One region of the Mycolicibacterium arcueilense genome, then DNA from elsewhere that is predicted to be linked to it. Evidence: riboswitches for the same ligand, from Rfam matches in the RefSeq annotation. Region 1 holds a riboswitch; the other holds the start of a gene.
The links. Region 1 has a riboswitch for cobalamin ahead of AC4LGL_RS03360 (CbtB domain-containing protein). Riboswitches for the same ligand answer to the same signal wherever they lie in the genome.
Positions count from the first base shown of each region.

Region 2: linked by a shared signal. The riboswitch ahead of metE (5-methyltetrahydropteroyltriglutamate--homocysteine S-methyltransferase) and the one ahead of AC4LGL_RS03360 (CbtB domain-containing protein) in region 1 are both predicted to bind cobalamin.

Region 1 is NZ_JBZTYL010000006.1:66,944-70,417, forward strand. It holds gene clpC1 (ATP-dependent protease ATP-binding subunit ClpC) at 1-1,408, shown strand, start outside; cobalamin riboswitch at 1,487-1,679, shown strand; gene AC4LGL_RS03360 (CbtB domain-containing protein) at 1,654-1,845, shown strand; gene AC4LGL_RS03365 (CbtA family protein) at 1,867-2,631, shown strand; gene AC4LGL_RS03370 (histidine phosphatase family protein) at 2,647-3,201, shown strand; gene AC4LGL_RS03375 (hypothetical protein) at 3,233-3,474, opposite strand, start outside.
Region 2 is NZ_JBZTYL010000026.1:241,294-244,767, forward strand. It holds gene AC4LGL_RS25365 (MspA family porin) at 1-49, opposite strand, end outside; gene AC4LGL_RS25370 (Rv2240c family protein) at 469-1,062, shown strand; gene AC4LGL_RS25375 (sensor domain-containing protein) at 1,178-1,849, shown strand; cobalamin riboswitch at 1,907-2,122, shown strand; gene metE (5-methyltetrahydropteroyltriglutamate--homocysteine S-methyltransferase) at 2,251-3,474, shown strand, end outside.

The DNA.
Region 1 (3,474 bases):
CACCGACGGTGCGCTGGTGGCCGCGGCCACCCTGGCCGACCGCTACATCAACGACCGGTTCCTGCCGGACAAGGCGATCGACCTGATCGACGAGGCCGGCGCCCGGATGCGTATCCGCCGGATGACCGCTCCGCCAGACCTGCGCGAGTTCGACGAGAAGATCGCCGACGCCCGCCGGGAGAAGGAGTCCGCGATCGACGCGCAGGACTTCGAGAAGGCTGCGAGCCTGCGTGATCGGGAGAAGACCCTGGTCGCTCAGCGCGGTGAGCGTGAGAAGCAGTGGCGCTCAGGCGATCTCGACGTTGTCGCCGAGGTCGATGACGAGCAGATCGCCGAGGTGCTCGGCAACTGGACCGGCATCCCGGTGTTCAAGCTGACCGAGGCCGAGACCACGCGCCTGCTGCGCATGGAGGACGAGCTGCACAAGCGGATCATCGGCCAGGAGGACGCCGTCAAGGCCGTCTCCAAGGCGATCCGCCGTACCCGTGCCGGTCTGAAGGACCCGAAGCGCCCGTCCGGCTCGTTCATCTTCGCCGGTCCGTCCGGTGTCGGTAAGACCGAGCTGTCCAAGGCGCTGGCCAACTTCCTGTTCGGCGACGACGACGCGCTCATCCAGATCGACATGGGCGAGTTCCACGACCGCTTCACCGCGTCGCGGCTGTTCGGTGCCCCTCCGGGCTACGTCGGCTACGAGGAGGGCGGCCAGCTCACCGAGAAGGTGCGTCGCAAGCCGTTCTCGGTCGTGTTGTTCGACGAGATCGAGAAGGCTCACCAGGAGATCTACAACAGCCTGTTGCAGGTCCTGGAAGACGGTCGTCTCACCGACGGTCAGGGCCGCACGGTCGACTTCAAGAACACGGTGTTGATCTTCACCTCCAACCTGGGCACGTCCGACATCTCCAAGGCGGTCGGACTCGGCTTCAGCCAGGGCGGCGGCGAGAACAACTACGAGCGGATGAAGCAGAAGGTCAACGACGAGCTGAAGAAGCACTTCCGGCCGGAGTTCCTCAACCGCATCGATGACATCATCGTGTTCCACCAGCTGACGCAGGACGAGATCATCCAGATGGTCGACCTGATGATCGGCCGGGTCGGCAACCAGCTGAAGGCCAAGGACATGGAGATGCAGCTGACCGACAAGGCCAAGTCCCTGCTGGCCAAGCGTGGCTTCGATCCGGTGCTCGGTGCCCGCCCGCTGCGGCGCACCATCCAGCGCGAGATCGAGGACCAGCTCTCCGAGAAGATCCTGTTCGAGGAGCTCGGCCCGGGCCAGTTGGTGACGGTCGACGTCGAGGGCTGGGACGGCGAAGGCGCCGGGGAGGACGCGAAGTTCACGTTCTCCGGTGCGCCCAAGGCGGCCGGTTCCGACGGTCCGGATCTGGCCAAGGCCGCAGCGACGGCCGAATAAGGTCCAAGACGAAGAATGCCCCCGCCGCAAATGGCGGGGGCATTTTTCATACCTGTTTCACACCTGCCCTAGGGAGAACTCCTGCGCGGTAGTTAGGATGCTGCTGTAATCGACAGGCAAAGGAACTTGGTGAGAATCCAAGACGGCCGCGCCACTGTAAAAGTCAGACCCTGACCTGTCATGACACGGACTGGGACGCGAATTCCCGGAAAGGCACGTAGATGACTTCCACTGACGCACGCAAGGTGCATGCCCGGCCGATCGACCTGTCGGCGACCAAGGCGGTGCTCTGGCTGACCCTGTCGGCGTTCGTCGCCCTGCTGGCCCTCTACTTCGTCGGCATGGATCAGGGTGCGACGTCCGTGTTCGGCAACAACACCTACGTGCACGAGTTCGTGCACGATGCCCGCCACCTGCTCGGATTCCCCTGCCACTGACGCAGCGGAGAAACCGGACAAATGGAAAGACAACTCATCGGGCGCGGCATTCTGGCCGGCGCCCTAGCAGGCGTGCTCGCCTTCCTCTGGGCGAAGCTGCTGATCGAACCGGTCATCGGCCGGGCCATCGACTTCGAGAACGGTGTCGGCGCGGCGCATGAGGCCGCCGAACACGCACACGGTGCGGGCGGGCATTCCCACGGCGGCGAAGGCGCCGAGGTGTTCACCCGCGGCGTGCAATCCAACATCGGGATGGGTCTCGGCGTCCTGATCTTCAGCGTGGCGATGGGCGCGCTCCTGGCAGTCGTGTTCTGCGTGGCATACGGCCGGATCAGCCTCTCGGCGCGAGCACTGGCGGCGCTGACCGCCGGCGGCATGCTGGTCTCGTTGTGGATCGTCCCCGCGCTCAAGTACCCGCCCAACCCGCCGGCGGTGAGCCTCGACGAGACGATCAAGCAGCGGACCCTGTTGTACGTGCTGCTGGTGGTGCTGTCGGCCGCCCTGTTCGTCGGCTCGATCCTGCTCGCGCGTCGGCTCACGCCGAAGCTGGGGGTGTGGAATGCCTGCCTGATCGGTATCGCGGACTACGTGGTGTCGATGGCTGTGGTGTTCCTGATCCTGCCGGGCATCCATGAGACCCCGTCGGCGTTCCCCGGCGACGACCTCTACGAGTTCCGGCTGTACTCGCTGGGGACGCAGGTGGTGATCTGGGCGACCATCGGGTTGGTGTTCGGGGCGCTGGCGTCGAAGGTGCTCGGTGAGAAGAAGCAGTCCGTCAGCGCGTGACTTCGGTGATTCTCGGTGAGTGAGGTCGTCCGGCTGTCGTTGGTGTCGCATGCGATGACCGACGCCATGGCGGCCGGACGATTCCCCAACGACGAACCGCTGAACCAGTTGGGCCATCGGCAGGCCGACGCGACCGTCGATCTCGGCGTCGTCGACGCGGCCTACTGTGCGCCGGAGAAACGGGCCCGGCAGACCGCGGAACTGCTCGGCCTGCCGGCGGCGGTCGAACCTCAGCTTGCCGACCTGGACTTCGGGAGTTGGCGCGGGACCGTTCTGAGCGGCGTCCAGCCGGCGGACCTGGCGGTCTGGCTCACCGACCCGACCCGGGCTCCACACGGCGGCGAGTCGGTGGTCGATCTCGTCAAGCGGGTGCGCGGCTGGATGGACAGCCTGGCCTCGGCGCGGGGACGGCTGGTGGCCGTCACCCACCCCGCGGTGATCCGCGCGGCCATCCTGGTTGCGCTCGATGCGCCACCGAAATCGTTCTGGCGGATCGACATCGCACCGATGAGCCGCACCGTCATGAATTTCCGCGGTCAGGCCTGGACGCTGCGCACCCGCAGCGGTTGACCGGCTGCGCAGCAATCCAATCGCGGTCAGGTCACTGGGGGTCGAAACTGTTGATGCGCCATTGCCCGTCGACCTTCTTCATGCCAACCCGCACCGCGCTCTGACTGGTGGACGGGTCCGGGTTGGCCGCGCTGGTGCTGACTTGATTGACGAACACCAAAGCTGCTGCCGTGTCGGGGTTGTCGATGGAGATGACACCGGACTGCACGACGGTTGCAGTGGTATTGACGTGCTTCTGCCGCGCGGCGGGGATGACGGACGTTTCGGTGAAGT
Region 2 (3,474 bases), on a different contig from region 1:
CAGGGGCCAACATGCAGACTGCAGCCAGGGGGGCAAAACGACTCAACATGCGTGAACTTGCGCCTCTCGTGGTTCTGGGCCCTGCGTTATGCGACGCGCCGTGGTCGTCAAAAATCAAAGGGCCCAAGGAATCTGTCGCGACGAATCATGAACCGGTCGCGTTTCGGTTTGGTGAACAACGTCCCAACAGTTCCCACCTCATTTCCGTCGGGCTGGAATCGCCCAACCTGTGAGGTTGCTGGGAAATGTCGTGTGCTGCAGCGCATTACATATATGAGGCATCGGAGGCGACGGTCGGCACAGAATGGACGACCGTTAGGGGGAGCGGGTTGGCCGGGTGTTCACCTTTTGGACATATGGACCCTCGACCGTGTGGTGCATCCGGGGGGACGGCAGATGCGTCGATGAGGCGCGGACGTCAACTGTGGCGCCCGGCGCCGAACTGCTATCCGACTGACGGAGGAATCGTTGAGGTCGTCTCAGGTGTACGAGCGAGGCATCGCATCGCTGCTCATTGCCTTCAGCATTGGGTTCGGTGCCGTGCCCACAGCGTTCGCGGAACCCGGCGATGAAGCCGGCGCACCGGGGCCGGCGGCGCCCGGTGTGCCCGAGCTGCCGCCGGTGGCGGCGGGTGCACCGGTTGCAGGTCCGGTGCCGGTGCCGGTTGCGAGCACGGATGACCCTGGCGTGCCTGCGGTTACGGCTTGCTCGACGTTCGCCACCGCGCTCGACTCGGCATCGACCTACTACGGCGATTTCGCCGATTCGATCGAAGGTGTGGAACGCCCCGACTACGGGGATCCGACCATCAGCACGACGAACACCAGCGGCCGGACGGCGCTGCGTGAAGCTGCCGCGTCGGCGATGAACGCCGCAGGCACGCCGGGGCTGTCGCCCGACATCGCCAACCCGATGCGCTCATGGTCTTTCGGTGCCACCAAGCTGCTGCTGAAGATGGGGCTGCGGACCGGCGGTCAATCGCTCAACGACACGGCCACCCAGCTCAACAACGATGCCAACAACGCGCAGATGGCCTGTGCCGCCGCGGGTACCCACGCCTGACGAAACGCCAATCACGTTGGAATGATTGGGTAATCGCGGCCTGGCCGGCACCTGCCACCTTCGAACATTCACCCACCCGACGCGCGGTGCACCGTGCCTGCAGTAAAGGATTACCGTGATCCGGCTCGTGATCTCGTTGGTTGCACTCGTGCTGATGGCCACCAGTTGTTCCGGCAACGGCGACACGGTCCAGGGGCCGAAGGACGTGCCCAAGTCGGCACTCGAGGGGCTGCTGCTCAGCACCGAAGAGGTCAACAGCCTGATGGGAACCGAGGGGATGACGGCGCACCCACCCGTGACCGATATGAGCGACCATCGCAACCTGCTCCCCAATCTGAATTGCCTCGGTGCCTGGCAGGTGAACGAGTCCGCCATCTACGGGGATCACTGGGCCGCCATGCGCCAGGTGCTGCTCCGGTCGCCGGACAATGACAACTGGGACAACCTGCTGGTGCAGTCGGTGGTGATCTTTCCGTCTGCGCAGGACGCCGACGACTTCCTTGCTCAGTCGGCGGAACGGTGGTCCAAGTGCACCGACCACAAGGTGAACATCACGCTGAACGGTGAACCGCTGCCCAATTGGAAGAGCGGGGCGCTCACACAGACCGAAGACGAACTCACCCTGCCATTCACCCGCGTCGACGGTGACCAGACCCGCGACTGCCAGCGCGCGCTGGCCGCCGCCGCCAACCTCGTCATGGACATCCAGGCGTGCAAGCCGGCCGGATCCTCGGTCACCCAGGCCGCCGATGTGGTGGACAAGATCAAGGCCGCGATGCCTCGATGAGCGGTGCTGACCACGGGGTAGTCTGAGCCACGCAGTTGGTTTGTCGGCACTGGGGCGTTTACGGTGCCGACATCGAGCGTCGCAGGCTGATTGAGATGCGACGCGAGAGGGAACCCGGTGAGAATCCGGGACTGTCCCGCAGCGGTATGCAGGAACGACCGCCGTCATCAGCACTGGCACGCAGGATTGCGCGGCTGGGAAGCGACGGCCAGTAGGTGCACGGTTTCGTGCGTGCCTGTGAGTCCGAAGACCTGCCAGCCGTACCGGGCGCGCCGCGTCCGGTGGTTCATCGCCTCGCGGAATGGGCAGTGGCCGAAAGTGGCTCACTCGTGGCGGGTGGTCGCGTTCGGTCGGTGTCTCCTGGCGGTGGCCATCCTCTTCGTACGTTGAAGGACCTCGTCATGAGCACAACCGCAATACCTTTTTCCGCCACCATTCTGGGGTCACCCCGAATCGGGCCCAATCGTGAACTCAAGCGTGCCGTCGAGAAGTACTGGGCCGGGCGAATCGATCGCGCCGAACTGGAGTCCGTAGCCGCCACGTTGCGGCGCGACACCTGGAAGGCACTGGCGGCGGCCGGGTTGGATTCGATCCCGGTCAACGACTTCTCTTACTACGACCAGGTGCTCGACACCGCAGTCCTGGTCGGTGCCCTGCCGGCCCGTGTCCACGGCATTGCCGATGATCTCGACCGCTACTTTGCTGCTGCGCGCGGGAACGACGACATCGCGCCACTGGAAATGACCAAGTGGTTCGACACCAACTACCACTACATCGTGCCCGAGATCGGACCGGACACCACCTTCGCGCTCAATCCGGCGAAGGTGCTCGGTGAACTGGAAGAAGCTGCAGCCCAGGGTGTTCCGGCTCGACCGGTGCTTGTCGGCCCGATCACGTTCCTCGCCCTGTCCAAGGCGGTCGAGGGTGCCGACGCTCCCATCTCCAGGCTGGATGAGCTCGTCGGCGTGTACGCCGAGTTGCTCGCAGTGCTCGCCGGCAAGGGAGTCACGTGGGTACAGATCGACGAACCCGTCCTGGTGACCGACATCCTCGACAATGCTGCCGAGCTGGCTGAGCGCACCTACACCCGGCTGGCTGAGTTGGCGAAGCGGCCGGCGATCTTCGTCGCCACCTACTTCGGTGAACTCACCGATGCGTTGCCCGCTCTGGCGCGGACGCCGGTCGAAGGGATTGGCATCGATCTGGTGGCCGGATCTGCCAAGGCGCTTTCAGCGGTCCCCGAGCTTGCGGACAAGCTGCTGGTGGCGGGCGTGGTCGACGGGCGCAACATCTGGCGTACGAATCTTGAAAACGCGCTGCACACCCTGACGGCACTGCGCGGAAATGCCAAGGCAGTTGCAGTTTCGACGTCATGCTCGACTCTGCATGTGCCCTACACCCTCGATCCGGAAGACGGTCTCGATGACGCGCTGCGCAGCTGGCTGGCATTCGGCGCTGAGAAGGTCTTCGAGGTGGCGACTCTGGCGGTAGCGCTGCGCGACGGCGAAGAGAAGGTCGCCGCCGAGATCGAGTCATCCAACGCTGCGGCCGCGTCGCGGGCCGGCGATCCCCGGCTGCACAATGACAGCGTCCGGGCTCGGCTGCAGTCCGTCCTGGCGGGTGGC